Regions from separate parts of the Magnetospirillum sp. 15-1 genome, predicted to be linked through region 1. Evidence: predicted binding sites of a transcription regulator. Region 1 holds the regulator's gene; the other holds the start of a gene.
What was found. Region 1 encodes HrcA, which represses chaperone genes, less so after heat shock. Its sites were predicted from a motif close to GTTAGCACTCNCCNNNGGNGAGTGCTAAC; they were not measured.

Region 1 (15,335 bases):
GGTGGACGAGCAGGCGGTCAAGGATTCCCTGGCCGCCGAGACCCGCAATCCCGCCCGTGTCGCCGAGGTGCTGGCCGAGTTGAAGGCGGTGCGGGTCTCCACCCGCCGTCCCGGCGCCCTGGTGATCGGCGCCGACCAGATGCTCGATTGCGACGGCGCATGGTTCGACAAGCCCGCCGACCGGGACGCGGCGCGCGCCCAGTTGCTGGCGCTGCGTCACAAGACCCACCGCCTGACCTCCTCGGTGGTGGCGGTCAGGGACGGAAGGCGGGTGTGGCACCACACCGAATCCGCCAAACTGACCATGCGCAATTTCTCGGAAGGCTTTCTCGATCGCTATCTGGAGCAGGCGGGCGCCGCGGTCCTGTCCTCGGTGGGCGCCTATCAGTTGGAAGGGCTGGGCGCCCAGCTGTTCCTCCAGGTGGAGGGTGATTTCTTCACCATCCTCGGCCTGCCGCTGCTGGCCCTGATGGATTTCCTGCGCGAGAACGGAGAGCTGATTCCATGATCGTATCGGGCAAGGCCCGGCTGGCCGGGGTGCTCGGCTGGCCGGTATCCCATTCCCGCTCGCCCCGTCTGCACGGCTTCTGGCTGGAACGTCTGGGTATCGACGGCGCCTATCTGCCGCTGGCGGTGGCGCCCGAGCATCTGGATTCCGTGATCCGCGCCCTGCCCCGCATGGGCTTTCGGGGCGCCAACGTCACCGTGCCCCACAAGGAAGCGGTGATGAGGCTGGTGGATCATCTCGATCCCCTGGCCGGGCGCATCGGCGCGGTCAATACCCTGGTGGTGCGCGACGACGGTTCCCTGGAAGGACGCAACACCGACGCCTATGGCTTCCTCGAGAACTTGCGCCAGGGTTGTCCGCAATGGATGCCCCGATCCGGCCCGGCGGCGGTGATCGGCGCCGGCGGCGCGGCACGTGCCGTGGTGGCGGCGCTGGCCGATGCCGGGGTGCCGGAGATTCGCCTCGCCAACCGCTCGCGCGAGCGGGCCGAGGTGCTGGCCGCCGATTTGGGCGGTCCGGTCACCGTGGTGGAGTGGACCGACCGGGCGGACATGCTGGAAGGCTGCGCCCTGCTGGTCAACACCACCACGCTTGGGATGACCGGTCAGTCGAATTTGGATCTGGACCTGTCGGTCTTGCCGAAAGCCGCGCTGGTCAACGATATCGTCTATGTGCCGCTGGAGACCGATCTGCTGGCGCGCGCCAGGGCGCGGGGCAACAAGGTGGTGGACGGACTCGGCATGCTGCTGCATCAGGCGGTGCCCGGCTTCGAGGCATGGTTCGGGCAACGCCCGGTGGTCACCGGCGAATTACGGAGCTTCGTGCTGTCGTCATGAGGATTTTGGGTCTTACCGGCTCCATCGGCATGGGCAAGAGCACGGCCGCCGCCATGCTTCGCCGTCTTCGCGTGCCGGTGCACGATGCCGATGCCACCGTGCATGCCCTGTTCGCCCGGGGCGGCAAGGCGGTGGATGCGGTGGATGCCGCCTTTCCCGGCGTGGTCAAGGATGGGACCGTGGACCGGACGGCGCTGGGCGCCCGGGTATTCGGCGACGGGGCGGCCCTGAAGACGCTGGAAGCCATCGTCCATCCCCTGGTCCGGGCCGCCGAGCGTGATTTTCTCGCCCGCCATCGCCGCTATCATACGCCCCTGGTGGTGCTCGACATTCCGCTGCTGTTCGAAACCCATGGCGAGGATCGCTGCGACGTGGTGGCGGTGGTCAGCGCCCCCGCCTTCCTGCAGGCGGCAAGGGTGCTGGCCCGGCCGGGCATGACGCGGCAGCGTCTGGATGCGGTGCTCGCCAAGCAGATGCCCGATGGGCAAAAGCGCCGGAAGGCCGACGTGGTCATTCCCACCGGCTTGGGCAAGGGTCCGGCGCTGAAGCGGTTGAAGCGGCTGGTCGCCGCCCTTAGAGTGCATCAGCTTCAAGCTGATGCACTCCAGGATTCTGTCTGTACGAAAAAGCTCCGCTTTTTCAGGGCTCAAGCGCCGCTCGGGCTTAAGAGTTCTTCGACGTTCCGATTCAGCTTAAGTGCGAAGAACTCTAGAGGAGAGAAGGTCTGATGCGCGAGATCGTGCTCGATACGGAAACCACCGGCTTCGATCCGTTGAGCGGCCACCGGCTGGTGGAAATCGGCTGTGTCGAGCTGTTCAACCACCTGCCCACCGGCTCGGTGTTCCATCGCTACTGCAATCCCGAGCGCGACATGCCGGAAGAGGCGTTCAAGGTGCACGGCCTGTCGGCCGACTTCCTGTCGGACAAGCCGCTGTTCGCCGAGGTCGTCGCCGATTTCCTGGAGTTCATCGGCGACGCGCCGCTGGTCATCCACAACGCCGAGTTCGACATGCGTTTCATCAACGCCGAACTGGCGCGGCTGGGCTTTCCCCCCTTGCCCATGAGCCGCTCCATCGACACGGTGATGATGGCGCGCAAGCGCTTTCCCGGTGCCCAGGCCAATCTGGACGCGCTGTGCCGCCGCTTCGAGATCGACAACACCCACCGCACCAAGCACGGAGCGTTGCTGGATTCGGAATTGCTGGCCGAGGTCTATCTGCAGCTGATCGGCGGACGCCAGCCGGGCCTCGAGCTGGGTGGCGGCAAGGGCAACGGCGGTGGTGGCGGCGCCACCGCCTCGACCATCGAGGTCAAGCGCGAGTTCCGCGCCCCCCGGCCCCATGCTCCGACCGAAGAGGAAAGCGCGGCGCACACGGCGTTCGTGGGCAAGCTCAAGAACGCCGTGTGGCTGCGGGAATAAACTAGGCCTGACCCTGCTGGGCGTTCATCTCTTCGGCGCGGGCGCGGTAGAGCTGCACGAAGTCCAGGGGCTGGAGCAGCAGCGGCGGCAGGCCGCCGTCGCGGGTCATGTCGGCCACGATGTTGCGGGCGAAGGGGAACAGCAGGCGCGGGCATTCGATCAGCAGCACCGGGTGAATCTGCTCTTCCGGCAGGTTCAGGGTGAACACGCCGGCATAGGCCAGTTCCAGGATGAACAGCGCCTTGCCTTCCAGCAGGGCCTCGATCTTCAGGTGCAGCACCACTTCATAGGCGTTGCCGCCCACATTGGCGACGTTGACGTCCACGTGGATCGGAATCTCGGGATTCTTGCCCTGCATCTCGATGAAGGTCTGGGGCGCGCCGGGGATCTCGAAGGACAGGTCCTTGATGTACTGCATGTTGACCTGCAGCTGGGGCAGATCCTCGGACGGCGTCTGGGCATCGGTCATGGCACTCTCCGAATGGGAAGTCGTTCAACAAGCTGGCAAGGGGCGTAGCACGGACACCTTTACGGCTCAAGCCGCTTGTGGTCCACGGGCGGAGTCGGTTCCGATTCCGGCGGAATGATCTCGTACTCGCCATCGATGACCGTCGGGCCGGACTGGGCGGCGGGACCCGTACCGGTCGTGCCCGGTCCCACGCTTACGACGCGGGCCACCACGGCGCGCAGCAGCAGGGCGCGGACCGGCGGCAACAGCAGCAGCAGCGCCAGACCGTCGCTGATGAAGCCCGGCAGCATCAGCAGGAAACCGGCCAGGGTGACGCAGACGCCGTCGAACACCGCCGGGCCGGGCGGCTCGCCCCGCTCCAGCCGGGCCCGCACGTCGAGCGTCATGGCCAGCCCGCCGTGACGCAGCAGGGCCGAGCCGGCCAGGATGGCCAGGACGGTCAATCCCACGGTGGCCAGTCCGCCGATGGCATCGGCCACGTGGATCCACACCATGATCTCGGCGACCGGCAAGGTCAGCACACCGATCAGGAACGCCCATGCCATGCTTGCTCTTTCCCCCAACCCGTCTTATGTCTTTGACTGGATTAGCAGCCTACCTCGGACTGGCCTGATGAACGACGGCTATCACCTTCTCGACATCGTTTTTTTCGCCATGGTCGCCGCCTTCCTGGTGTTGCGCCTGCGCAGCGTGCTGGGCAAGCGCACCGGCGCCGAGCGCCCGCCCGAGCAGTGGACCCCGCCGGAAACCCCCGCCGACAACGTGGTGGACCTGCAAAGCGTCCGCCGCTCGGCGGCGGAACCGCCGGCCGAGACGCCGGTGGGCCAGGGTCTGGCGGCCATCCGCGCCGCCGACCGGGGATTTGACCTGGACGGCTTCTTAGGGGGAGCCAAGGCGGCGTTCGAGATGATCGTCATCGCCTTCGCCCACGGCGACAAGGCGACGCTGCAGCCGCTGCTGGCCCCCGACGTCTACCGTCATTTCAGCGACGCCATCGAGGCGCGGCGCCAGCATGGCGAGACGCTGCAGACCGAACTGGTGGGCATCCGCTCGGCCGAACTGATCGAGGCCCAGATGGACGGCCGCTTCGCCGCGCTCACCATCCGGTTCGTCAGCGAGCAGGTCAACGCGCTGCGCGACGCCAAGGGCGAAGTGGTGGAAGGCAATCCCGAGCGGGTGATCGACGTGATCGACCTGTGGACCTTCCGCCGCGATACCCGCGCCACCGATCCCAACTGGGCGCTGGCCGCCACCCATACCCCCGAGCCATGAGGAAAGCGGCCGCCGCGCTGCTGGTGGCGGCATCCCTGGCCGCCTGCGCCACGCCGGAACCGGCGCCCGGCCCAGGCGGGCCCGACCGCATGGTGCTGCAGCCCCTTTCCTTCGACCGGCTGGCCGGGTGGTCCGACGACGAATCGGCCCGGGTGCTGCCGGCCCTGCTTAAATCGTGCAACCGCATCACCCGGCTGCCCATCGACAAATCCATCGGTTTCGAGGGCGTGGGCGGTACCGCCGCCGACTGGTATTCCCCCTGCTCCGCCGCCGCCCGGGTGGCCGAGGGCGACCATAAGGGCGCCCGCGCCCTGTTCGAGACCTGGTTCACCCCCTGGCAGGTCACCAATGACGGCAAGGCCGACGGGCTGTTCACCGGCTATTTCGAGCCGGAGATCAAGGGCTCGCGCCTGCGGAAGGCGCCCTATACCCAGCCCATTTACGGCAAGCCCGCCGATCTGGTCACCGCCGATCTGGGCAAGTTCCGCTCCGACTGGTCGGGCGAGCAGGTGGTCGGCCGGGTCGAGAACGGCCGTCTGGTTCCCTATGCCACCCGCGCCGAGATCGACAGGGGCGCCATCGACGGCAAGGCCGCCGTGGTGGCGTGGACCGACGACCCGGTGGATCTGGCCATCATGCAGATTCAGGGCTCGGGCCGGGTACGCCTCGACGACGGCTCGGTGATCCGCCTGGGCGTGGCGGGCAGCAACGGCCATAAATTCGTCGGCATCGGCAAGGTGATGAAGGATGAGGGCAAGCTGGGGAGCGACACCTCCATGCCGGCCATCCGCGCCTGGCTCAAGGCCAATCCCGAGGAAGGCCGCACCCTGCTGGGCCGTAATCCCCGCTATATCTTCTACGGCCTCAACGCCGGCACCGACGGGCCCATGGGGACCGAGGGCGTGGCGCTGACGCCCGAGCGCTCGCTGGCCGTCGATCCCCGCTTCGTGCCGCTGGGCGTTCCGGTATGGGTGGACAGCGTCGATCCGGCGGGCAAGCCGCTGCGCCGCCTGATGGTGGCCCAGGATACCGGCGCCGCCATCAAGGGACCGGTGCGCGGCGACGTGTTCTGGGGGGCTGGCGAAGCCGCCTTCCAGATCGCCGGCAAGATGAAGAGCCCCGGCCGGCTGGTGGTGTTCCTGCCCCGCGCCCGCTCTCCCCGGCTGGCCGAGAGGTAAGGGTTGCCTTCCGGGTCCGGCTTGTCCATCCTTCGCCTCAACGAAATCTGATACGGAACGGATCGCGGCGATGAGCCGGTTGCTGGCCGAATGGCGGGAACGCAAGGGACGCGAGGAGGAGCAGCTGCATGAGCAGCTGTGCGCCGCGGTGCGTGCCGGCCAGGTTCAGGTCTATACCGATCCCCGCCTCCTGGATTTCCAGGGCTCGCCGGTGCACCAGCACTGGGACCATCTGCTGCCGCTGACCATCGAAGCCACCCTGGCGCTGATCATCCTGCTGGCTACCGGCCTTGCCACCGGTATCGTCGCCATGACGCTGTGCGTGCTGGCCCATCTGTACGGCAACAAGTACTACGTGGCCTGGCGGCTGAAGATGCGTGCCCTGGCCTATCTGATGGGCAGCTATCAGCAATTCGTCACTCTGTGGCAACTGGGCGGCATCGCCCTGGTGGTCAAGGGGGTCAACGAGGCTCCCTGTCTGGCGCCCAAGGGCGACTGGCGCAAGTTCATCCGCCGCAATCTCGGCGAGGGCGAGGCCCAGGCCCAGGCGCCCATGGCCAATGCTCCGGTGCCCGCCGGTCCGCGCATGACGGCGCCGCCGGCCCAGCCGGCCGCCCCGGTGCCGCCCCCTTCACCCGCGCCCGAACCGGCACCGATGGTGATCGAGACCGCGCCCCTGGCCGACTCGGTGCAGCCGGTGCCTCCTCCTCCCGCCCCCGAACCCGAGATCATGGCGCCGCCGACACCCCAGCCGGGGGATCGCTGGGCCTCCATCGCCGACGAGGACCCGCCGCGCGATGAGGTGGTGCCCAGGCAATGACCCGGTCGCGTCTGGTCGAGCCGCGCCAGCCCCGCCGCCGGGTGGTCAGCGCCGACGAGATCCGGGTGTGGAAGGCGGTGGTGTCGGACGCCAAGCCGCTGCCCGGCCGCTCCCCTCCCGCCGATCCGCCGCCCGATGCCGTGGCCGCGCCCGAGCCGGTGGCTTCAGAGCCGCCGCCGCCCGGCAAGCCGCCGGTCCGCCCCTCGGCCCATCCCCCGCCCACCCCGCCACGGTCAAGGTGAGCTGCATCACGGCAGAGCCCCCGGCCTGGACCGCCGGTCCGCCGACCGGCTCAAGAAGGGCGAGATGGAGATCGAGGCCGATCTCGACCTGCACGGCCTGACCCAGGACATGGCCCATGCCCAATTGACCGCCTTCATCCAGCGCTGCTGGGTGGCGCAGCGCCGTTGTGTCCTGGTGGTGACCGGCAAGGGAGCCCAGGGCTTCGGCGTCCTGCGGGCCCAGGTGCCGCGATGGCTCAACCAGAGTCCCCTGCGCGAGCGTATCCTGGGCTTTTCCTACGCCCAGCCGCGCCATGGCGGCGATGGCGCCCTCTACGTCCTGATCCGCAGGCAGCGGGCATGACTCCGTTCGGCGCCCGTATCCGCGCCCTGCGCGATGCCAAGGGTATCCAATTGCGCCAGATGGCCGCCGACCTGCATATCTCCGCCGCCTATCTCTCGGCGCTGGAGCACGGCCATCGCGGCCGTCCGGCCCCCGGTCTGGTGATGCAGATCTGCGGCTATCTCGGCTGCATCTGGGACGAGGCCGAGGAGCTGAAGGCCCTGGCCGAACTGTCTCATCCCAAGGTGACCCTGGACACCTCGGGCCTCACCCCCGCCCACACCGAACTGGCCAACCGTCTCGGCCGGTCCATCCGCGACCTGCCGGAAAACGTGGTGGCGCGGTTGCTGAAGGTATTGGGGGAGCAGTAGCGGAGTATCCGTGTTGATCAAGCTGATTTTGGTATCCAGGGACGGCCTGCTCTGAGCAGGGCATTTGCCAGGACGACGAGCTTTCGCATGATTGCGGTAATGGCGAGCTTGGCGGGCTTTCCAGCACTGATGAGCTGCTGGTATTTGGCCTTGAGGTCAGGGTTGAAGCGCATGGCGACGAGAGCAGGCATGTAGAGCGCCTGACGGACGTCAGCCCGTCCGCCGCGAATGAATGCGTGTCCGGTCCAGCGTCCGGACTGGCGGGCAATAGGGGCCAACCCGGCGAGACTTGCGGCTTGTCCCGGTTCCAAGACACCGAGTTCGGGCATCTCGATCAGCAGAGCAAGCGCGGTCAGGCGCCCTATGCCAGGAATGCTGATCAGAATTTCCTGGCGCCGGGAAAGTTCGGCATTGGCCTGGATGCGACGTTCCAATTCGGCGTCGATGGCGGCGATCTGACGCTCGATGTGCTTCAGCCGCTCGGCATTCTGACGCCTGAGCAGGGTGATGCTCAGGGATTTTGCGCGGTTCCTGGCCGCCGTGCGATCCTTGACCAGCGCCTCGCGGGCGAGGTGGAACTGCCTGAGTTCGACAATGGTCTCGTCCGGCGCCGGGCGCGTTTCCAGTTGGAGAAGAGCCCCCATTCTGGCCAGCAGGATGGCATCCAGGCGGTCGGTCTTGGCCAACTTGCCGACGGCCTCAGCGAAACGCCGGGCCTGGCGGGGATTGACCTTCACCATCGGCAGACCGCCTCTGGCCAGCGCACGCTCAAATGTGCGGTGATAGGGGCCGGTGGGCTCGAAGACCACGCGGGCAACATCCTTGCCGATCCAGGCGATCAGGGCCTTGTGTCCCTTGGAATCGTTGGCGAACTGGCGGCTGATGCCATCTGACAGGCGATGGGCATCGAGACTGTCTTTCGAGATGTCGATGCCAATGGTAGTCTCGGTCATCTTTTCCGTGCCTCTGCTTGTCATCCGGGGCTCTCCCCCGGGTATCCGTTCAGGCCAATGGAAAAGACGAGGGTGATCAGACTCCGCTTCGGCCCATCAATCCGGCCCGCTTTTTCTCGATCCATCCCTCGCCGCTGACGAGAGGGCAGCCACCCTCTCCCAGCGGTTCCTTTTTCGCCTGTCGGCACGGAAAGTCATAAGACAAGCCTTTTTGGAAAGGATCGGGACATGAGGATCGGAATCGTCGGCTGCAATGGACGCATGGGCCGGATGCTGATGGAGGCGGTACTGTCCGCCGAGGGCTGCCGGCTTTCGGGCGGCACCGAACGGGCCGGAAGCGACGTCATCGGCCGCGACCTCGGACTCCTGCTGGGCCGCGATCCGGTGGGCGCCGTGGTGAGCGCCGACGCCGAAGCCCTGTTCGCCGCCTCGGACGCGGTGATCGACTTCACCGCGCCGGCCGCCACCCTGGCCCACGCCGCCATGGCCGCCAAACTCGGCAAGGTGCTGGTGGTGGGCACCACCGGTCTCGCCAAGGAGGACGAGGCCCGGCTGGCCGAGGCCGCCAGGAGTGCTCCCATGGTCTACGCCCCCAATTTCAGCGTCGGCGTCAATCTGCTGATGGCGCTGACAGAGCGCACCGCCGCCATTCTGGACCAGGATTACGATATCGAAATCGTCGAGATGCACCACCACCACAAGGTGGACGCCCCCAGCGGCACGGCGCTGGGCCTGGGCCGCGCCGCGGCCAGGGGCCGGCAGGTGGCGCTGGACAGCGTATGGTGCAAGAGTCGCGACGGCCATACCGGGGCACGCCCCAAGGGCGAAATCGGCTTTGCCACCCTGCGCGGCGGCGACGTGGTGGGCGACCACACGGTGATGTTCGCCGCCGATGGCGAGCGGGTGGAGCTGACCCATAAGGCGTCGTCGCGGGCCGTGTTCGCCAAGGGCGCCGTACGGGCGGCGCGCTGGGCCGCCGGCCGGCCGGCCGGTCTTTATTCCATGCGCGACGTGTTGGGGCTTTAGGGGATGAGCGAGGAGCAGACCCCCCCGGAGACCCCTTCCCTGCAGGAACCGCAGGTCAAGCGCCGCTACAAGGAGTGGGAGCACAGCTCGCCCGAGGAGGTGGCATTCTCCCGCAGGATCTTCTACGGCATGATGACCGCCCTGGCCCTGCTGCTGGGGGCGCTGACCTACGGCGCGCTGCGGTAATCGGGAAAAACAAATCCCCCGGCCAGGGCCGGGGGATTTTTCATGGGGCCGGTCAGACCGACGTATCCACGTTGTTGCCGCCGCCCTTGGGGCCGCCCTTGGCCACCCCCACCAGGGCGGGGCGCAGCAGACGGTCGTGCAGGGTGTAGCCGGCCTGCATCACCAGCACCACGGTGCCCTCGATCTGGCTGGGGTCCTCCATCTCCATCATGGCCTGATGCAGATTGGGATCGAAACGTTCGCCCTGGGCCGAAACCGGCTTGATGCCGTAGCGCTCGAAGGTGGCGAGCAGCTCGCGTTCGGTCATCTCGACGCCGGTGGTCAGCGCGGTGAGCGATTCGTTGCCCTCGCGCGCCGTGGCCGGCACCGAATCCAGGGCGCGGCGCAGGTTGTCGGCCACCGACAGCACATCCTTGGCGATGTTGGAGATGGCGTACTTGCCGCGATCCTCGGCCTGCTGCTCCAGGCGGCGCCGGGTATTCTCGGTCTCGGCCTTGGCATAGAGCACGTCGTTCTTCAAGCGGGCGATCTCGGCCTCAAGCTCGGCGATGTGATCGGACTCGGCGGCCGGCGGAACAGCGGATTCGGCGGCCGGTTCGGCGCTCTCGGCGGCGGGCGTCTGCTCAGCAGTCTGATCCTGGGTCATAATCAAGCTCTCTCGATATCTTGGGGTTAATGGTCAGGTGGGTTGCCCGATCAGACGGCCGATCACCTTGGCGGTGTAATCGACCATGGGAATGATGCGGGCGTAATTGATGCGCTGCGGGCCGATCACCCCGATGGCGCCCACGATGCGCTCGCGGGCGTCGCGATAGGGCGCCACCACCATGGAACAGCCGGTGACGCCGAACAGATCGCTTTCGGCGCCGATGAAGATCTGCACCCCGTCGGCGACCCGGGTCAGGTCCACCAGGCGCAGGAACTGCTCCGAGGTCTCCAGCGCCTCGAACAGGCCGCGGATGCGCTCCAGATCCTCGACGGCGGTGACGTCTTCCAGCAGGTGCGACTGGCCGCGCACGATGAGCGCCGAATGGCTCTCGCCACCGGCCCAGGTGGCCAGCCCGGCCTCGATCACCCGCTTGGTCAGCGAATCCAGCAAGGTGCGCTGATGCTCCAGCTCGGCGGTGATCTCCTCGCGTACCTCGTCGAGGGACCGGCCGGCCAGCCGGGCATTGAGATAGTTGCCCGCCTCCACCAGGGTGGACATCTCGACGCCGTCGGGCAGGTCGAGGATGCGGTTCTCCACCATGCCGTCCTCGGTGACCAGCACCACCAGGGCGCGGTTGCGGCCCAGCCAGACGAATTCCACGTGCTTCAGCGTGCGCTGGATCTTGGGCGCCACCACCACGCCGGCGCAGCGCGACAGGCCGGACAGCGCGCCCAGCGCCTCGCCCAGCACCTGCTCCATGGAACGGCCGGCCGCCTTGCACTGGGCATCGATGGCCGAGCGCTCGGCATCGGCCATGCGGCCCACTTCCAGCAGGCCGTTGACGAACAGACGCATGCCCGCCTGGGTGGGCAGCCGCCCGGCCGAGGTGTGGGGCGCATAGAGCAGGCCGAAATCTTCCAGGTCGGCCATGACGTTGCGGATGGTGGCCGGCGACAGGGAAAGGGTCAGGCGGCGCGACAGGGTACGCGAGCCGATGGGCTCGCCCGTCTCCACATAGGCTTCCACGATCTGGCGGAAGATTTCCCGCGATCGGTCGTTCAGCTCGGTGATGACGGGTCCCTTGGTCCGTGGCATTGGGTTTCCTGGAGCGTTCTCCGGTGCGGCGAAAATCTAGTGGCGCCTCGCCCCCTCGTCAATGTCGGGGGGTCGAGATTGTGGACGGAACCCACCATATGGAGGTAGCTTGCCGCCTCTTCCCCCTTAGAGGACTTCCATAAGCATGAGACCGTCCGGCCGCGCCCCCGACCAGCTTCGTACCGTCATCCTGGAAACCGGCGTGTCACGCCATGCCGAGGGCTCGTGCATCGCCAAGTTCGGCGACACCCACGTGCTGTGCACCGCCTCGGTGGAAGAGAAGGTTCCGCCCTTCCTGCGCAACACCGGCAAGGGCTGGGTCACCGCCGAATACGGCATGCTGCCCCGCTCGACCCACACCCGCACCGACCGCGAAGCCGCCAAGGGCAAGCAATCGGGCCGTACCCACGAGATTCAGCGCCTGATCGGCCGCTCGTTGCGTTCGGTCACCGATCTTGCCGCCATGGGCGAGCGCCAGATCAAGATCGACTGCGACGTGCTGCAGGCCGACGGCGGCACGCGCACCGCCTCCATCACCGGCGCCTTCGTCGCCCTGCATCTGGCCTTCCAGCGGCTGGTGCGCCTGGAACTGCTGAAAAGCGTGCCGCTCACCGACCATGTGGCCGCCATCTCCTGCGGCATCTACGAGGGCACCGCCGTGCTCGACCTGGATTACCCGGAGGATTCCAACGCCCAGGCCGACGCCAATTTCGTCATGACCGGCACCGGCGGCATCGTCGAGATTCAGGGCACCGCCGAGGAGCGTCCGTTCTCGCGCGCCCAGTTCCTCGAGCTCACCGATCTGGCCGAGGCGGGCATCCGCCAGCTGGTCGAGGCGCAGAAGAAGGCCCTGGGCCTGTCATGAGCGCGCGGCGGTTCCAGGGTGGAAGGCTGGTCATCGCCAGCCACAATGCCGGCAAGGTCCGCGAGATCGGCGAATTGCTGGCCCCGTTCGGTACCGAGGTGGTGTCGGCCGGCACCCTGGGCCTGCCCGAGCCGGAAGAGACCGGCGAGACCTTCGTCGCCAATGCCGAGCTGAAGGCCCGCGCCGCCGCCTCGGCCGCCGGTCTTCCCGCCTTGGCCGATGATTCCGGCCTGGCGGTGGATGCCCTGGCCGGGGCGCCGGGCATCTACTCGGCCCGCTGGGCGGGGGAATCCAAGGATTTCGACTTCGCCATGGCCAAGGTCCACACCGCCATGGGCAACGAGAGGGATCGCACCGCCCGCTTCGTCTGCGCCCTGGCGCTGGCCTGGCCCGACGGTCATTGCGAGACCTTCGAGGGCACGGTGGAAGGCGACATCGTCTGGCCGCCCAAGGGCTCCAACGGCTTCGGCTACGACCCCATCTTCCTGCCCAAGGGCGGTACGCTGACCTTCGGCGAGATGGAGGCCGCCGCCAAGCACGCCATCAGCCATCGGGCCGATGCCTTCACCAAGCTGGTGGCGGCGTGTTTCGGCAAGGGTTGAGCTTAGCCCTGTTGCGCTGTCGCCCATGACCGCCCCCGGCTTCGGCATCTACATCCACTGGCCGTTCTGCCTGTCGAAGTGCCCCTATTGCGACTTCAACAGCCATGCCGCCCAATCCACCGACCATGGACGCTGGCGCAAGGCCCTGCTGGCCGAGCTGGATCATTTCGCCGCCGAAACTCCCGACCGCATCCCCACCAGCGTGTTTTTCGGCGGCGGCACGCCATCGCTGATGGAGCCGGAGACGGCCGGCGCCCTGGTGGCGGCCATCCGCAGCCGCTGGGCACCCGCCCCCGATCTGGAAGTGACCCTGGAGGCCAATCCCACCAGCGTCGAGGCCGACCGCTTCCGCGCCTTCCGGGACGCCGGCATCAACCGTCTGTCCTTGGGGATTCAGGCGCTGGACGCGGAATCCCTGGCCTTTCTCGGCCGCCGCCACTCGGCCGACGAGGCGCTGGCGGCGCTGAGGCTGGCCCAGGCCACCTTCCCCCGAATCTCCTTCGACCTGATCTATTCGCGGCCCGGACAGACGGAAGCGCAATGGCGGGTCGAACTGGCCCGCGCCCTGGATCTGGCGGGCGAGCACCTGTCGCTCTACCAGCTGACCATCGAGGACGGCACCATGTTCGCCCCGGCCCACGCGCGGGGCGACTTCGCCCTGCCCGACGAGGACGAGGCGACGGCTCAGTTCGAGGCGACCCAGGAGCTGACCGAACGGGCCGGGCTGCCGGCCTATGAGATTTCCAACCACGCCCGCCCCGGCGCCGAATGCCGTCATAACCTCACTTATTGGCGGGGCGGCGAGTGGCTGGGTATCGGCCCCGGCGCCCATGGCCGCTTTGGCGGCGACGCCCTGGCCCAGGCGCGCTCGCCCGGCGCCTGGCTGGCCCAGGTGGAGCGGAACGGTCATGCCACCGAGATCCGGTCCAGGCTCGGCCCCGCCGAGCGGCTGCCGGAGCTGGTGCTGATGGGGTTGCGGCTGCGAAACGGCCTTGATTCCGCCCTGCTGGCCGAGGTGCGGCCCGCCCTCGACCCCCTTGGCCTCGCCAATATGATCGAGGGCGGCTTCCTGGTGGAGGATGCCCTGGGTCTGCGCACCACGCCGCGAGGGCGGCTGGTGCTCAATGCCGTGCTGGGCGAATTGCTGACTTAGAATTTGCCAGACTCGGGTGGAAACACTCCCACCCGTCGTGGCCGGGCTTGACCCACGGCTGTCCCGTTCAAGTTTCCGGGTGCCGGGGGATAGGCCGCTTCACCACCAAGGCACCAAAAACACCAAGGGGGCGGAGCAGAAAACCCCGCCCAGCCTTGCCGTCATGGCTGGGCAAAGAGTGTCCCAGGGAAAATCCGCTTGGTGTCCTTGGTGTCTTGGTGGTTATCCACCTTTTTCACGCCCCCGCACGGGGGGATAAGGCGCTCAAGCCCAGGCCACGACGGGAGGGGTGTTCCCACCTGAACCTGAAATCCCAAAACGCTACTGGAACGCGCTCGGCGCCGTGCCCACCTCGCGGGCGCCGGTGGGAGCGATCTCCTTGACGGTCAGGCCGCGCTCGGCGATGCCGTTGGCGCCCAGGCGGAAGATGCCGTCCACCCCGGCGAAACCGTTGGGGTTCTGCAAGGTGGCCGAGCCGTAATCGCCCATGCCGTTGCGGGCCAGGGCGGCGGCCAGGGCGGCGGAATCGTAGGCGATGCCGGCCAGACCGCTCAGGCGCGGCGACAGAGTGCCGAAGGCCTTGGCGTAGCGCTGCTCGAAGGCGACGTGTCCGGCGGCGGACGGGGCCGGGTACCAGCCGCCGGCCAAGGCGGGCTCGGCGGCCAGCTTGGGATCGTCCCACAGCAGGGTGCCGAGCAGGCGCGGCACCTCGGCGCCACCCTCGCTCATGTAGTAGGACAGCAGCGAGGCGATGTTGCGCAGCCGCACCCCGTCATCGGGCAGCAGGACGGCGTCATAGGCCGAGCCGGGCACGCCCTTGGGGGTCACGCCCCGGCGGGCCGAGAAACGCTTGACCACCTGGGTGAAATCGGTGGCGGCGGGATCGTAATAATCCACCGCCACCAGTTCCAGGCCCTGGATGGCGACGGCCTCCCTGGCGGCGTCGGCCACTGCGCGGCCGTAATCGTCGGAGCGCGCCAGCACACCGATACGCCGCAAGCCCTGCTCGCGGGCATGGGCCAGCACGCGCGCCACCTGCGGACCGGGCAGAAAGCCCAGGGCATAGATGCCGGTCCCCGCCACCGAGCGGTCGGTGGTGTAGGCCAGCAGCGGAATGGCCTGCTCACGGATCACGGGCGCCGCGGCCTTGACCTCGTAGCTGAATACCGGCCCCAGGACGATGTCGGCGCCCTGGGCCATGGCCGCCTGGGCGGCGGCGGCAGCCCCCTCGGCGGTGCCCTTGGTGTCCAGGGGGATCAGGTTGAACTTGGCGTCGGCGATCTCGAACAGGGCCAGTTGGGCGGCGTTGGACAGGGCCTGGCCGATGGCGGCCTGCGAACCCGACAGGGGCAGCAGCAAGGCGGCGCG
Region 2 (15,335 bases), on a different contig from region 1:
TGGGCGTGATCCCCAGATCGTTGGCCAACTGGGTCACGGAATAGATCTTGTCCGTCACGGTGAAATTCCTCTTTGCAAGACAGATGACGTATCAGGCCGAATTCGGCACCATACGTCATCTTGATGTCAGGGGAAATCACCATGATCACGCTTTCCGTCGGCTGATGTCGTGGGTTAGGACGCGGCGGTCAGATCGGAAGCCGCCACCTTGGTGGCTTCCTCGGCGACCAGCTCTTTCTTGGAGAGCTTGCCGATCATGGTCTTCGGCAACTGATCACGCAGTTCGATCTCCGCCGGAAGCTCGATCCGCGACAGGTGATCGGCAAGGAAGGTCCGCAGTTCCTGCGGCGAGGCGGCGGTTCCCTCGCGCAGCCGCACGAACGCCTTGGGGGCCTGGCCGCGATAGGCGTCGGGAATGCCGATGACCACCACCTCGGCGACGGCGGGGTGGCGGTAGAGCGCCTCCTCGACGATGCGGGGATAGACGTTGTAGCCGCCGCAGATGATCAGATCCTTGATGCGGTCCACCAGGAAGACGTAGCCGTCCTCGTCCACATAGCCGATATCGCCGGTGCGCAGCACGCCGTCGCGCAGCACCGCGGCGGTCTCGTCCGGCCGCTGCCAATACCCCGCCATCACCTGCGGGCCGCGCACGCAGACCTCGCCCTTCTCGCCGGTTCCCAGCCGCTTGCCGTGCTCGTCGGCGGCATGGATCTCCACCAGCGTCCCCGGCAGGGGCAGGCCGATGGAGCCGTCCTTGATGGTTCCGTCCGGCGGATTGCAGGTGACCACCGGTGAGGCCTCGGACAGCCCGTAGCCTTCCACCAGCGAACAGCCGGTCAGGCGCTGGAAATCCATCCGGACTTCCAGGGGCAGGGGCGCTCCGCCGGAAATGCAGAACTTGATGGACGACAGATCACTGCCGCCCCCCTTGGCGGCGCCGTTGATGGCGGTATAGATGGTCGGGACACCGGGAAACAGGGTCGGCCGCGTCTTGGCGATGGTGCGCATGACCTGCTTCAGCTCGAACCGGGGCAGCATCACCAGCTCGGCGCCGATCAGGACGCCGAAATTCAGGCCCACGGTCATGGCGAACACATGGAAGAACGGCAGCACGCACAGCACGCGCTCCTTGCCGGGCTCCAGGCAGCCGACCACCCGGCGAAGCTGCTCCACATTGGCGGTCAGATTGGCGTGGGTGAGGATGGCCCCCTTGGGCACGCCCGTGGTGCCGCCGGTATATTGCAGCACCGCGATATCCTGTTCCGGATCGATGGTCTCGGGGCGCAGGTCGGTGCCGAACGAGGTCAGGCGGGCGAAAGAGACGTGGCGCAGATCCTCGGGGATGTCGGCCCGCTCGCTGCGCTTGAGGACGCGGAACATCAGCCCCTTCACCGCCGGCAGGATGTCCTTCATGGAGCACACCACGACCCGCTCGAGGCAGGACTCCTCGAGCAGCCCGGCCACCTTGGGATAGATCTGCTGCAGATCCAGGGTGACCATGATGACGGTTCCCGAATCCCTGACCTGGGTGGCCAGTTCCCGCTCCACGTAGAGCGGATTGTAATTGACCACCGTTCCGCCGGCCTTCAGCACCGCGTAGTAGCAGATGACGAAATAGGGGGAATTGGGCAGGCACAGCCCGACACGGACGCCCTTGCGAACCCCCAGCTGACGGAAGCCGACCGCGGCGCGCGCCACCAGATTGCCCAGCTCGGCATAGGTCCAGCGCCGGCCCAGGAAATCCATGGCCATGGCGGGGCCGAACCGTGCGACGGCATCGTCCAGCAGGCTGTCGACCCGCCGCAGCGGAATAGCGACCGGTGGTACGCTCATGACGCTTCATCCTCCCAGCTGGCGGACTTTTGCCGCCTTATATTTTTTTATCCCCGGCCGACGTGTTTCCGTCAGCCGATCGCCCCGACCAGGGCCATCGCCACTCCCATCGATCCCCTGACCTTGATGCGCCCCATGGCATAGGCGAGCATCGGGTCCATCTTTCCCGTCATCAACTTTATCAGGTTCTCGGAGCTGATCTTGACGGTGCAATCGCATTCGTCGCCGTCACCGTCGATCAGCACCGCCCGCCCGCCCCGGGCGTCGACCAGATACTGGCCGTCGGCCGTCAGATCGAAACAGACCACCGCGTTAAGGCGTGACAGCTTCGGCAAACTCTCTTCAATCAATCGCTCAAGCTCGTCGGCAGACATCGGCTCGCCCCTTGCGTCGCTCAATTGACGTTTACGTAAACATCAACACTCAGGCATGTCAACGCCATTTCCTCGGTAATTGATGCGGCGGCCGCTGGCGCAACAGGGATAGCACGCGGCAAAGAGCGCGGTTTGCCGCCATTTCCCCACAAAACCACGGTGCGAACCTCATATAATCAGGAGGCGAGCCGGCTTTTAGGAATATGCCGAAATGGTGATGATTTTTTATGTTGACGTAATCGTCATGTTTGTGCCGAATAGATATGCCGAGAGCAAGCACCATATGCAGGTCGGGAAACGGCCCCTCGGTGGAGGCAAACGATCATCCGGGGAGTCACGCGGCCGCGGCCGCGACCATGGCTTTCATCATACTGATGCGCTGCACCGATGGCTGGCTTCGATCTCCGGTTCGTCAGGGTAGGCCGCTGAGCTGATTGTGGAATCCTCCATGCATCAACGTCTGTCGCCGTTCCGGCCGGAGCGGCGACGCAGGGCCAAGACTTGAACAGGACTGGGGGATTAACGATGAGCAGTAGGTCACGTTCCGGAGGATTGGGTCTCGCCGCCGTGGCGGCGATGGTTTCGGCCTCCCTGGGGGGAGCCGCCAGAGCGGAGCAGTTCGAATACGAAGGGTGGCAGGGCAACTGGAACACCACCGTGTCCCTCGGCTCGACCTGGCGCGCCCAGGACCCCAATCCGAAGCTGTTCAAGGCCGCCGACGGCGCCTCGATCGGATTGGCCGGCGGCACCGGCGGCAGCAGCAGCGATGCCAACACCCTCAACTCCAAGGCCGGCGACCGTGTCTCGACCATCTTGAAGATGGTCAGCGACCTGGAGATCAAGAAGGACGACATGGGCGGCCTGGTCCGCTTCAAGGCCTGGTACGACGAGGCGCTGAGCGCCGAACGCGTCCGCTACGGCAACATGGCCGACAATTACGCCAAGGGAACTTCCCTGTCGGACAGCGGGCTGGAAACCAGCCAGCAGTTCAAGGGCGTTCAGTTGCTGGACGCCTATGTCTACAACACCTTCGACGTGGCCAACCGGCCGCTGCAGGTCCGCCTGGGGCGCCAGTCCCTCAACTGGGGCGAAAGCCTGTTCTTCCAGGGCGTCAACCAGATCAATCCCATCGACGCCCCCGCCCTGCGGCGGCCCGGCGCCGAGGTCAAGGAGGGCATGCTGCCCATCTGGGCCATCGACGCCAACGCCAATCTGGGGGCCGGCGTCTCGGTGGAGGGCTTCTATCAGCTGGCCTGGGAACCGACCACGGTCGAGGCCTGCGGCACCTATTGGTCTTCCCTGGATATCCAGGCGAGCGCCAATCCGGGCCAGTGCAACAAGATCGTCGTCGGCTCCACCTCGTCGGCGGCGGCCATCGCCAGCGGGACCTACGCCCCGCTGAACCCCGGCAAGAAGGCCCGGTCGCTGGGCGAGTTCGGCATGGCCGTCCGGCTTTCCGCCGACCCGATCGACACGGAATTCGGCCTTTACGGCATGAACATCCATTCCCGCACCCCGATCATCACCGGCAACAAGGGAACATGGGGCAGCACGGCGGCCGGCGTGATCAACGCGCAATCGACCAAGAATCCGCTGATGGCCCATCAGATCAGCACCAACGCCCTGCTGGCCGGCAAGGGCATCGTCTCCGCCTCCGCCTTCTGGGAATATCCCGAGGACGTCCAGGTGTTCGGTGCCAGCGCCGCCACCACCGTCCTGGGATGGTCGGTGGGGTCCGAGATCAGCGTCATCCCCAACCTGCCGGTGCAGCGCAACGCCAACGATCTCCTCAACGGCCTGCTGAACCAGACCGGACCGCTGGCGTCATTGGTGACCTCGACGCCCAGCATGGGCGACATCAGCGGTTATGACCGCTTCACCAAGACCCAGTTCCAGCTCAACGGCATCAAGACCTTCGGCGGCGTGGCCGGCAGCGCGAAATCGACCCTCGCCGCCGAAGGCGCCTTCCAGTGGGTCAATGTCCCCGACTACCGCGACGGCACCTCCGTCCGCTACGGCCGGTCATTCATCTTCGGGACCGGCTCCAGCGCCGGCAACAACACCTGCAGCGGCAGCAACAATCCCCAGGCCGACGGCTGCCGGAACGACGGCTACGTCACCCAGTTCTCGTGGGGTTACCGCCTGCGCGGCCAACTGGAATATCCGCAGATCTTCGACACCGCCGTGACCTTCACTCCCAGCATCTACTTCGCCCACGACGTCAAGGGCGTCTCGGCCGACGGACAGTTGAACGAGGGGCGCATGGCCATTGGCCTGGGAAGCCGCTTTTCGTTGTCCCAGCAGTACAATCTGGACATGAACTACGTCTATTACGGCGACAACGCCAAGTATGATCCGCTGCGGGATCACGACTTCTACTCGCTTAGCATCAGCGCCAGCTTCTGACGGGAGGCCAGTTCCATGAAGATCAGCACCATTCCTCTTGCGTCCATCGCCCTGGCCCTGTCCCTGGCGTTCCCCGCCGTCGCCGGCCCGGCCCGGACCGACATCGAGCGCCTGGGCGCCGACCTGACCCCGGCCGGCGCCGAGAAAGCCGGCAGCAAGGACGGCGCCATCCCGGCCTGGGACGGCGGACTGAGCAAGGCGCCGGCCGGCTGGAGCCCCGGCCAACCCTATGCCGACCCCTTCGCCGACGAGAAGCCGCTGTTCACCATCACCGGCCAGAACGCCGAGCAGTACAAGGACAAGCTGTCGCCCGGCCTGCTGGAACTGCTCAAGAAGTATCCGACGTTCCGCATGCCGGTCTATCCCAGCCACCGCACCGTCGCCCTGCCCAAGGCGGTGACCGATCAGGCCAAGGCCCAGGCGGACAAGGTCGAGATCGAGGGATTCGGCGTCAAGAACCTGGGGACCTCGAACATTCCGTTCCCGATCCCCAAGACCGGCATCGAGGTTCTGTGGAATCATCTGGTCCGCTATACCGGCGGCGGGCTGGAGGACGATTACTCCACCTTCCTGGTTCGCGGCAGCGGCGATTATTCCCGGTTCGGCCTGCGCCTCAAGCGCATCTATGCCGGCAACCTGGAGGGCGCCCGCGACGGCGAACTGATGCGCTACATGTCCTTCTACACCTATCCGGCCTCGCTGGAGGGCACCATCTATCTGGTCCAGGACCCGGTCAACCAGGTGGAAAGCAGCCGCGCCGCCTGGATTTACAATGCCGGCCAGCGCCGCGTCCGCCGGGCGCCCGACCTTGCCTACGACATGATCACCGACGGGTCCGAGGGCATGTACGTGGTCGATCAGGTGGACGGCTACAACGGCGCCCCCGACCGCTATGACTGGAAGCTGCTGGGCAAGAAGGAACTGTACGTCGCCTACAACAGCTACAAGATCGGCGACAAGAGCCTCAAATACGCCGACATCATCCAGAAATCCTCCATCAACCCCGACGTGGTCCGCTACGAGCCCCACCGGGTCTGGGTGGTCGAGGGCACGCTGAAGTCGGGCGCCAAGCACTTGTACGGCAAGCGCACCTTCTACATCGACGAGGATTCGTGGAACGTCCTGCTCGAGGACGCCTACGACACCCGCGGCGGCCTGTGGCGGGTCGGCATCCACGGCCTGATCCAGTACTACGACGCCCAGGTTCCGCTGTACGGCTTCAACCTGTGGCACGACCTGACCAGCGGCGGCTATGCCCTTTACGGCATCAACAACGAGACCAGGGCGGTGCGCAAGATCGGCACCACCGGCAAGGCGAGCGACTTCGAGCCCGACGCGCTCCGCCGCGCCGGCACCAAGTAGGGATCGGGGCCGCCTGTCGCCGGCGGCCCCTTTTCATTCCACCGACTTTGAGAATGCCGTCCATGACCAGACATTCCATCGCCATCCTTCTCCTCGCCCTGGCTCCGCTGATCGGTCCCGCAGCGGCCGAACCGGTGGCGGTGGCGCATCCCGACGCCATCATCCTGCTCGATCTGGTCCGCGAGGGGGCCTCGCTGATCGCGGTGGGCGAGCGCGGCACGGTTCTGCGCTCCGACGACGATGGCGGCACCTGGAGCGCCGCCATGCCCGCCACCACGCGGACCCTTACCGCGCTGGCCTTCGGCCGGGACGGCACCGGCGTGGCGGTCGGGCATGGCGGCACGCTGCTGAGGACCGCCGACGACGGCCGCACCTGGCAGGCGGTCGAGGTTCCGGCGGCCGGCAGGGATTCCCTGCTGGGGGTCGTGGCGCTGGGCGATGGACGCTTCATCGCCCATGGCGCCTTCGGCCTGTTCCTCCTGTCCGACGATGCCGGCCGGACCTGGACGCGGCACACCATCCTGGGCGACGAGTTCGACCGCCATATCTACAAGATCGTGGCGCGGTCGCCGCGCGATCTGCTGCTGGTGGGCGAATCGGGGACGTTGGCCGTCTCGGCCGATGGCGGCGCCACCTGGCGCATGCGTACCCCGCCCTATGCCGGCTCGTTTTTCGGAGCCATCGTCGCCCGCGACGGCGCCGCCCTGATCTTCGGCATGCGCGGCCACGTCTATCGCTCCACCGCCCCGGACGGGGAATGGAGCGCCGTGCCCGTGGACACCAATACCGCCTTCAACAATGGCCTGACCCTGGCCGACGGGCGCCTGATCCTGGCGGGAAACAACGGCGTCGCCGCGATCAGCGACGACAACGGCAAGACCTTCCGCGCCGTCAAGGCCGCGCGGGGCGCCAATCTGGCCCAGATCGCCGAAGCGCGCTCCGGCACCCTGATCGCCGGCGGCGATGCCGGCATTCTTCGTCTTGATATGCCGACGGCAGAAAACAAGGACTCCCGACATGGGCGATAGAGTGATGGCAAGCCCGGTGTTCGAGGAGAAGGGGCTGGAGGCGCGGAACTTTTCGGTCGGCTGGGTCGGTCGGCTTTCCTACCAGATCTTCCACTGGCGCAGGACCCTGCTGGCCCTGGGCATCCTCATCACGCTGGGCCTGGGCTATTCCGCCACCCATCTGTGGGTCGACGCCAGCTTCGAGAAGATGATCCCCCTGCACCACGAGTACATGAAGACGCTGCTGCGCTACCGCGACACCTTCGGCGGCGCCAACAAGATCATCGTCGCGGTCAAGGCCAGACAGGGAGACATCTACGACAAGGCGTTCATGGACACCCTGCGCGCCGTCACCGAGGAAATCTTCTTCATCAAGGGGGTCGAGCGCTCGTCGGTCCTGTCCCTGTTCAGCCCCAACGTCCGCTACACCGAGGTGGTCGAGGACGGCTTCCGGGGCGGCACCATCGTCGATTCGGACTTCAGCGGCAGCCCCGAGCAACTCCGCAAGATCCGGGAGAACACCCTGAAATCCGACTGGGTCGGGCGCATCGTCGCCACCGACCAGACGGCGGCCCTGGTGGTGGCCAATCTGCTGGACGGCCAGGTGGACCTGCAGCGGGTGGCGCATCAGCTCGAAGACATCCGCACCCGCTACCAGACCGATGCCATCACCTTGCACGAAATCGGCTTCGCCAAGGCGGTGGGCGATTTCGCCGAGGGTGCCGCCGGCGTCGTCACCTTCTTCGCCGTGGCCTTCGTGATCACCGCCCTGCTGCTGTACTGGTATTGCCGTTCGGCCATGCTGTCCGCCTGCGCCCTGGTCTGCGCCCTGGTGCCGGTGGTCTGGCTGCTGGGGCTGCTGCCGATCCTGGGAATGGGCATCGATCCCATGTCGATCCTGGTCCCCTTCCTGATCTTTTCCATCGGCGTCTCGCACGCCGTGCAGATGACCAATGCCTGGAAGCTGGAAAGCCTCCACGGCGCCGACGGCGTGACCGCGTCGCGCAACAGCTTCCAGAAGCTGTTCATTCCGGGCGCCATGGCCCTGCTGGCCAACGCCCTGGGCTTTCTGGTCATCACCATGGTCGATATCGACGTCGTGCGCGAGCTGGCCATCACCGCCACCCTCGGCGTCTCCATCATGATCCTGACCAACAAGCTGCTGCTGCCGGTCCTGCTGTCCTTCATGAAGCTGTCGCCGGCCGACGCCCAGCGGCTGAACGGCATGGAAACCGCCGGCGACCGGCTGTGGGAGCGCGTCGCCCCCCTGGCCTCCCGCCGGAACGGCCGCTGGGCGTTGCTCCTGGCCCTGGCGCTGCTGGGGCTCGGATTGTGGGAGGCGCGGGACCTCAAGATCGGCGATCTCGGCAAGGGCATTCCCGAACTGAGGGCGGACTCCCGCTACAATCGGGACATCGAGATGATCACCAGCCATTTCGCCATCGGCGTCGACCACCTGCAGGTGGTCGCCGAGGCCAGCGGCGACGAATCCCCCTGCGTCGACCGCGAGGTGATGGACAAGCTGGAGGACTTCGAATTCATCATGCGCCAGACCGACGGCGTCGCCTCGGTGCGCGGCCTGGTGGGCTTCGTCAAGACCGTGACCCAGGGCTTCGCCGAAACCAGCGTGAAATGGCGCGTCCTGCCCGAGGAGAAGATGCAGATCGCCCAGGGGGTGGGCTATGCCCGGCGCATGGGCAACGAGCTGATGAACGCCAACTGCACGGCCATGCCCCTGACCATCTATCCCCGCGACCATCAGGCCGGCACCATCACCCACATCATCGAGCGCATCCGCGCCTTCAAGGCGGAGAACGACTCGGACAAGGTCCGCTTCCGTCTGGCCGCCGGCAACGTGGGCGTCATGGCGGCGACCAACGAAGCGGTGGCCGCCGCCGACAAATGGGTGAACCTGACCCTGTTCCTGTCGGTGAGCCTGCTGTGCCTCGTCACCTTCCGCTCGTGGCGGGTCACCCTGTGCATCGTCATCCCGCTGGGCATCGTCACCGTGCTGTGCAACGCATTGATGGCCGCGCTGGGCATCGGGCTCAAGGTCAACACCCTGCCGGTGGTGGCATTGGGAGTGGGCGTCGGGGTGGATTACGGCATCTATCTGTTCGAGCGCATGAAGCATGAAATGCGCGAGCGCAACCACTGCCTGGAGGAGGCTTTCGCCACCGCCCTGAAGCAGCGGGGAACCGCCTCGGTCTTCACCGCCGTCACCATGACCATCTCGGTCGCCACCTGGGCCTTCTCGGCGCTGAAGTTCCAGGCCGACATGGGCATCCTGCTGGCCTTCATGTTCCTGGTGAACATGCTGGGCGCCATCTTCCTGCTGCCGGCCTTCGCCGCCTTCCTGGTCGGCGACGGCAAGGGCCCGTCCCATGCGCATCGGCAATAGGATCGCCGCCGGCTTCACCGTCGTGGTGGTCCTGGCGGCCATCATCGGCGGCGTGGGCTGGTTCAGCCTTCACTCGGTCGGCACCGCCGCCGCCGCCGCCCGTCAGGCGCAGTCCCTGGCCACCCTGATCGACGGTATCCGCGCCGACGTCCTGCGCTACCGCCACGAGCCCGAGGACGGGCTGGCCGCCGAGGTGACGGCGCGCCTTGACGGCGTCGCCCCGCTTCTCGCCCAGGTCATCGCCGCCTCCCGCTGGGACGGGAGCGACGCCGAGGGCGCCAGGGCCGCCGTCGATGAGTTCGGCGCCGCCTTCGCCGCCCTGGTGGAGGCCAGCCGGCGCAACGCCGCCTCGCTGGAAAGCATGGAGCGGCGCAGCGACGAGATCACCCGGTTCACCGAGGATTTTCCCGATTCCGCACCCGAGGACGCGCGGGAGCAGGTGTTCTCCATGCGTCTGGCCCAGGCTTCCATGCACAGCATCGAGCAGGGATTGCGGGGTGGACGCATCGAGACGGCGACCGCCGAAATGATGGCGGCGCTGCGCCCGCTGTTCACCGCCACCATCAAATTGAAGCAGATGACCTCGGGTCCGCTGGCCGAACAGGTCGCCAAGGTGGCCGACACCGTTCACCAATACCGCACCGAATTCGAAAGCGTGCGCGAGGTCGCCGACCACCGGCGCACCGCCGACGAGCGGATCGCCCAGGCGGTCAACCGGCTGGAGGAACTCCTGCGCGGCGATGCCGAACGGGTCAAATCCTCCATGGAGCGGGTTCAGCGCACCTCGACCTGGCTGCTGCTGGCCGGGGTGCTTCTGGGGCTGTCGGCGGGAACCGGCATCGCCATCGTCCTGACCAAGGGCATCGTGCGGCCGGTCCGCACCCTGACCCACCTCATGGAGGACCTCGCCACCGGCAATCTGGCGGTCCAAGTCGCCGGCACCGACCGGGTGGACGAGATCGGCGCCATGGCCCGCGCCGTCAAGGTCTTCAAGCAGAACGCCGAGGAGGTCCGCAGTCTCCAGGCCGATAAGGCGGCGCAGGAAATCCGCGCCCGGCAGGAACAGCGCGAGGTCCGTCTCCGCCTCGCCGAAACCATGCGCGAGACCCTGGGCTCGCTGGTGCACGGCGTGACGGAAGCCTCGTCCCGGCTGGAGCATTCCGCCCAATCCCTGTCCGCCAGCTCGGTCCAGACCTCGCGCCAGGCCCAATGGGTGGCGGAGGCGGCCCATCAGGCCCTGACCAGCCTGGAGAAGGTGCTGTCCTCGGCCGAGGAATTGTCGAGGTCAGCCACCGAGATCGGCGGCAGCACCGCCGAATCCTCGGAAATCGCCCGCGAGGCGGTGGCCGGAATGACCCGCACCGATCAGACCCTGGGCGAGCTGTCGCAGTCGGCGGAAAGCATCACGGCGGTCATCAGCCTGATTCAGACCATCGCGGCCCAGACCAACCTGCTGGCGCTCAACGCCACCATCGAGGCCGCCAGGGCCGGCGAGGCGGGCAAGGGCTTCGCCGTGGTCGCGGGCGAGGTCAAGGCGCTGGCGACCCAGACCTCCTCGGCCACCGTGGAGATCAGCCGGCAGATCGAAGCCATCCAGACCGAAACCGGCGATACCATCGCGGCGATTCGCGGCGCGGGAAAGATCATCTCGCGCATGGATCACATCTCGGCCCTCGTCACCGCCACGGCGGAAACCCAGACCTCCGCCACCCGCGACATCGTCGACACCCTGAGCCGGGCGGCCACCGATACCCGCGATGTCTCGCTCAACATCAAAGGGGTGACCCAGGTCGCCGAGTCCACCGGCATCGAGGCGGCTCACGTGCTGGACGCGGCCCGGAGCCTCGCTCACGACGCCCAGATGCTGCGCCGCGAGGTGGAAGCCTTCATCGCCGGCGTATGCCGGGAATAGGCTGCGGCCGAAGTGTCTAGTGCTGCCCCGCCATGGGGCAGCCGCCGCAGCCCATGGGCGTGCCGCAGGAGGGCGGCGGGACGGCCGCCGCGCGGCCCTTGCCCACGTTGGGAGCCATGATGGCCTTGCCCACTTCCTTGTCGCCGCATTCGGGACAGGTCAGCGCGCCGGCGTCCTTCTTGGCATCGTAATCGCCGCTGTTGTCGAACCACTCCTCGAAGTGATGATCGTGGGAACAGCGCAGGGTGTAGAGGATCATGTCGGGCTCTCATGCAAGGAAACCGCCCCCGTTATAAGGGAGCGGTTTCCGCCGTTGCAATGTTGTTGGCTTAGAAGCTGTCGTCGCCGCCCACGTCGTAGCCGGGATCGAAATCGGCGTAGCCCTGGTCGTCGGCCACGTTGCTGTCGTAGCTGACCTGGGGGCTGTCGTAGCTGGCCTGGGGCGCGTCGCCGCCGGCCGCCGGGGTGGACGAGCCGTAGTAATTGTTGATGGTGGTGTTCTCGGTGATGGTCTCCGAGGCGGGCTGGGCGCCGCCGCCCCAGGGCGAACCGCCGGCATGGCCGCCGGCGAACATGCTGGAGATGCCGTTGGCCAGCAGCATGCCGCCGGCCACGCCCACCGCCGCGCCGGCCGCCGTACGCAGGAAGCTGCCGCCGGCCGAGGGCTGCCCGCCCCACGGCGAGGCCTGGGGCTGGGCATATTGCTGCGGCGGAGGGGCGTATTGCTGTTGCTGGACCTGCTGCTGCGGCGGCTGGGTCGAGGGCACCGAACCGCGCCCGCCGCCCCAGGGATTGCCCGGCTGACCGAAGCCGCCCGCCTGTTGCGGCGGCTGGGTTCGTCCGGCCAACTGGGCCTCGAGGTCGCGGATGCGGGCCTCGTGCTCCTTGATGGCCATTTCCTGCACCACCACCGCCTCCACCAGATTGTAGGCGGCGTCGGGCACCGCGCGCATCCGCTCGAGGATCAGGGCCTCGGCCTCGCGGTCCTTGTTGCCGCCCGCCAGCCTGGCCAGGCGGTCGAACACGCTTTGGATCAGGTCACGTTCGGAGGGGGTCATGGTTCGCCTTCCCGATTGAGAAACTTTCGCCCCACAATGTAGGTGCGAATCACGGCAAGTCCATGGCAGAAAATTATCATTACAAATCATTAAGTTGGCGAATTACCCTCTCCCAATTTGGGGAAATTTCACCCGATCGCGCTTGACTCTCCCGCGGACCCCTCCTAGATGGTTGGCACTCGTCGCCGGAGAGTGCTAACAGCGCCCCGGCTGGATCGAACCGTCTTACGGAGGTTATTCCCAAAATGAAGTTCAGACCGCTCCATGATCGCGTGCTGGTGAAGCGCCTCGACGCCGAAGAGAAGACTGCCGGCGGCATCATCATCCCCGACACCGCCAAGGAAAAGCCCATGCAGGGCGAAATCATGGCTGTCGGTTCCGGCACCCGTGGCGATGACGGCAAGCTGGTCGCCCTGGACGTCAAGGCCGGCGACCGCGTGCTGTTCGGCAAGTGGTCCGGCACCGAGGTCAAGATCGACGGCGTCGATCTGCTGATCATGAAGGAATCCGACATTCTCGGCATTCTCGCCTAACCCACGAATTCTATAGAGGTTAAGACAAATGGCTGCCAAGGAAGTCAAGTTCTCCACCGACGCCCGCACCCGCATGCTGCGCGGCGTCGACATTCTCGCCGACGCGGTGAAGGTCACCCTGGGCCCCAAGGGCCGCAACGTGGTGATCGAGAAGTCGTTCGGCGCGCCCCGCATCACCAAGGACGGCGTCACCGTCGCCAAGGAGATCGAGCTGGCCGACAAGTTCGAGAACATGGGCGCCCAGATGGTGCGCGAAGTGGCCTCGAAGACCGCCGATCTGGCCGGTGACGGCACCACCACCGCCACCGTGCTGGCCCAGGCCATCGTCCGCGAGGGCGTCAAGGCCGTGGCCGCCGGCCTCAACCCCATGGACCTGAAGCGCGGCGTCGATCTCGCCGTGGCCGCCGTGGTCGCCGACGTCAAGTCGCGTTCGCGCAAGGTCGCCACCAATGCCGAGATCGCCCAGGTCGGCACCATCTCCGCCAACGGCGAGAAGGAAATCGGCGACATGATCGCCAAGGCCATGGAAAAGGTCGGCAACGAGGGTGTCATCACCGTCGAGGAAGCCAAGGGCCTGGACACCGAGCTGGACGTGGTCGAGGGCATGCAGTTCGACCGTGGCTACACCAGCCCGTACTTCGTGACCAACGCCGAGAAGATGACCGTCGAGCTGGATAACCCCTACATCCTGCTGCACGAGAAGAAGCTCAGCGGCCTGCAGCCCCTGCTGCCGGTGCTCGAGCAGGTGGTCCAGTCGGGCCGTCCGCTGGTGATCATCGCCGAGGACATCGAGGGCGAGGCCCTGGCCACCCTGGTGGTCAACAAGCTGCGCGGCGGCCTGAAGGTCGCGGCCGTGAAGGCTCCGGGCTTCGGCGATCGCCGCAAGGCCATGCTGGAAGACATCGCCATCCTGACCGGTGGCCAGGTGATCAGCGAAGACCTGGGCATCAAGCTCGAAAGCGTCAACCTGGAGATGCTGGGCACGTCCAAGCGCATCACCATCACCAAGGAAGACACCACCATCGTCGACGGCTCGGGCAAGAAGGGCGACATCGACGCCCGCTGCAAGCAGATCCGTGCGCAGATCGAGGAGACCACCTCGGACTACGACCGTGAGAAGCTGCAGGAGCGTCTGGCCAAGCTGGCCGGCGGCGTGGCCGTCATCAAGGTCGGCGGCGGCTCCGAGATCGAGGTGAAGGAGCGCAAGGATCGCGTCGACGACGCCCTGCACGCCACCCGCGCCGCGGTCGAGGAAGGCATCGTCCCGGGCGGCGGCGTCGCCCTGCTGCATGCCGTCAAGGCCCTGGAAGGCCTGAAGTCCGGCAATCCGGATCAGGAAGTCGGCATCGGCATCGTGCGTCGCGCCCTGCAGGCTCCCGTGCGTCAGATCGCCGAGAACGCCGGCCATGACGGCGCCGTGGTTGCCGGCAAGATCGGCGAGTCCAAGGATCTGGCCTTCGGCTTCGACGCCCAGACCGGCGTCTACACCGACATGATCAAGGCCGGCATCATCGACCCGACCAAGGTCGTGCGTACCGCCCTGCAGGACGCCGCTTCCGTGGCCGGCCTGCTGATCACCACCGAAGCCATGATCGCCGAGCGTCCCAAGAAGGACGTGGGCGGCATGCCCGGCGGCGACATGGGCGGCATGGGCGGCATGGGTGGCATGGGCGGCATGGACTTCTAAGTCCGGGCCAGCCAACGCTTATCGCGTTAAAGGAAGCCCCTCTCCCGGCAACGGGAGGGGGGTTTTTCTTATGGAGGCGACTCCCCCCTTGCGCCACCGCCTTCGGACCGCTACCGTAACCACACTTCGCCAACGTATTTTTCCGAGGCTTCACAGTGCTGGACGGCAGGCGGGTTCTTCTCATCATCTCGGGCGGTATCGCCGCCTACAAGTCGCTGGAACTGATTCGCCGCCTGAAGGATCGGGGCTGCGCCGTACGCTGCGTCCTGACCAAGGGCGGGGCCAATTTCGTAACGCCGCTGGCCGTATCGGCGCTGTCGGGGGACAAGGTCTATCAGGAGACCTTTTCGCTGACCGACGAGGCCGAGATGGGCCATATCCGCCTGTCGCGCGAGGCCGATCTGGTGGTGGTGGCGCCGGCCACCGCCAACCTGCTGGCCAAGATGGCGGCGGGCATCGCCGATGATCTGGCGTCGACCGCGCTGCTCGCCACCGACAAGCGGGTGCTGGTGGCGCCGGCCATGAACACCATGATGTGGGAGCACCCCGCCACCCAAGCCAATCTGGCCCTGCTGGAATCGCGCGGCGTGACCCGCATCGGCCCCGGCGCCGGCGATCTGGCCTGCGGCGAGGTGGGGGCGGGCCGCATGGCCGAGCCGGCCGAAATCCTGGCGCGCATCGAGGCCATGCTCTCCGACGGTCCCCTGAAGGGGGTCAAGGCCGTCGTCACCAGCGGCCCGACGCACGAGGCCATCGACC

Region 2: groES (co-chaperone GroES) is a predicted target of HrcA. The motif match lies at 12,528-12,556, and genes of this name have one in related genera.

What each region holds. Positions count from the first base shown of each region.
Region 1 covers NZ_FXXN01000025.1:263,534-278,868, forward strand. The annotation lists gene CP958_RS14170 (Maf family protein) at 1-508, shown strand, start outside; gene CP958_RS14175 (shikimate dehydrogenase) at 505-1,344, shown strand; gene coaE (dephospho-CoA kinase) at 1,341-2,072, shown strand; gene dnaQ (DNA polymerase III subunit epsilon) at 2,072-2,764, shown strand; gene secB (protein-export chaperone SecB) at 2,766-3,233, opposite strand; gene CP958_RS14195 (FxsA family protein) at 3,293-3,778, opposite strand; gene CP958_RS14200 (Tim44/TimA family putative adaptor protein) at 3,846-4,505, shown strand; gene CP958_RS14205 (murein transglycosylase A) at 4,502-5,683, shown strand; gene CP958_RS14210 (hypothetical protein) at 5,754-6,503, shown strand; gene CP958_RS27030 (hypothetical protein) at 6,500-6,745, shown strand; gene CP958_RS27035 (Smr/MutS family protein) at 6,810-7,088, shown strand; gene CP958_RS14220 (helix-turn-helix domain-containing protein) at 7,085-7,438, shown strand; gene CP958_RS14225 (transposase) at 7,456-8,391, opposite strand; gene dapB (4-hydroxy-tetrahydrodipicolinate reductase) at 8,620-9,417, shown strand; gene CP958_RS14235 (hypothetical protein) at 9,421-9,603, shown strand; gene grpE (nucleotide exchange factor GrpE) at 9,656-10,249, opposite strand; gene hrcA (heat-inducible transcriptional repressor HrcA) at 10,283-11,347, opposite strand; gene rph (ribonuclease PH) at 11,493-12,212, shown strand; gene rdgB (RdgB/HAM1 family non-canonical purine NTP pyrophosphatase) at 12,209-12,814, shown strand; gene hemW (radical SAM family heme chaperone HemW) at 12,840-13,967, shown strand; gene CP958_RS14265 (penicillin-binding protein activator) at 14,289-15,335, opposite strand, start outside.
Region 2 covers NZ_FXXN01000028.1:588,661-603,995, forward strand. The annotation lists gene CP958_RS24050 (MerR family DNA-binding transcriptional regulator) at 1-58, opposite strand, end outside; gene CP958_RS24055 (long-chain fatty acid--CoA ligase) at 175-1,836, opposite strand; gene CP958_RS24060 (SCP2 sterol-binding domain-containing protein) at 1,908-2,210, opposite strand; gene CP958_RS24065 (DUF1302 domain-containing protein) at 2,736-4,616, shown strand; gene CP958_RS24070 (DUF1329 domain-containing protein) at 4,632-5,978, shown strand; gene CP958_RS24075 (YCF48-related protein) at 6,041-7,006, shown strand; gene CP958_RS24080 (efflux RND transporter permease subunit) at 6,996-9,386, shown strand; gene CP958_RS24085 (HAMP domain-containing methyl-accepting chemotaxis protein) at 9,370-11,298, shown strand; gene CP958_RS24090 (DUF1178 family protein) at 11,315-11,557, opposite strand; gene CP958_RS24095 (DUF2076 domain-containing protein) at 11,628-12,356, opposite strand; gene groES (co-chaperone GroES) at 12,602-12,889, shown strand; gene groL (chaperonin GroEL) at 12,918-14,576, shown strand; gene coaBC (bifunctional phosphopantothenoylcysteine decarboxylase/phosphopantothenate--cysteine ligase CoaBC) at 14,732-15,335, shown strand, end outside.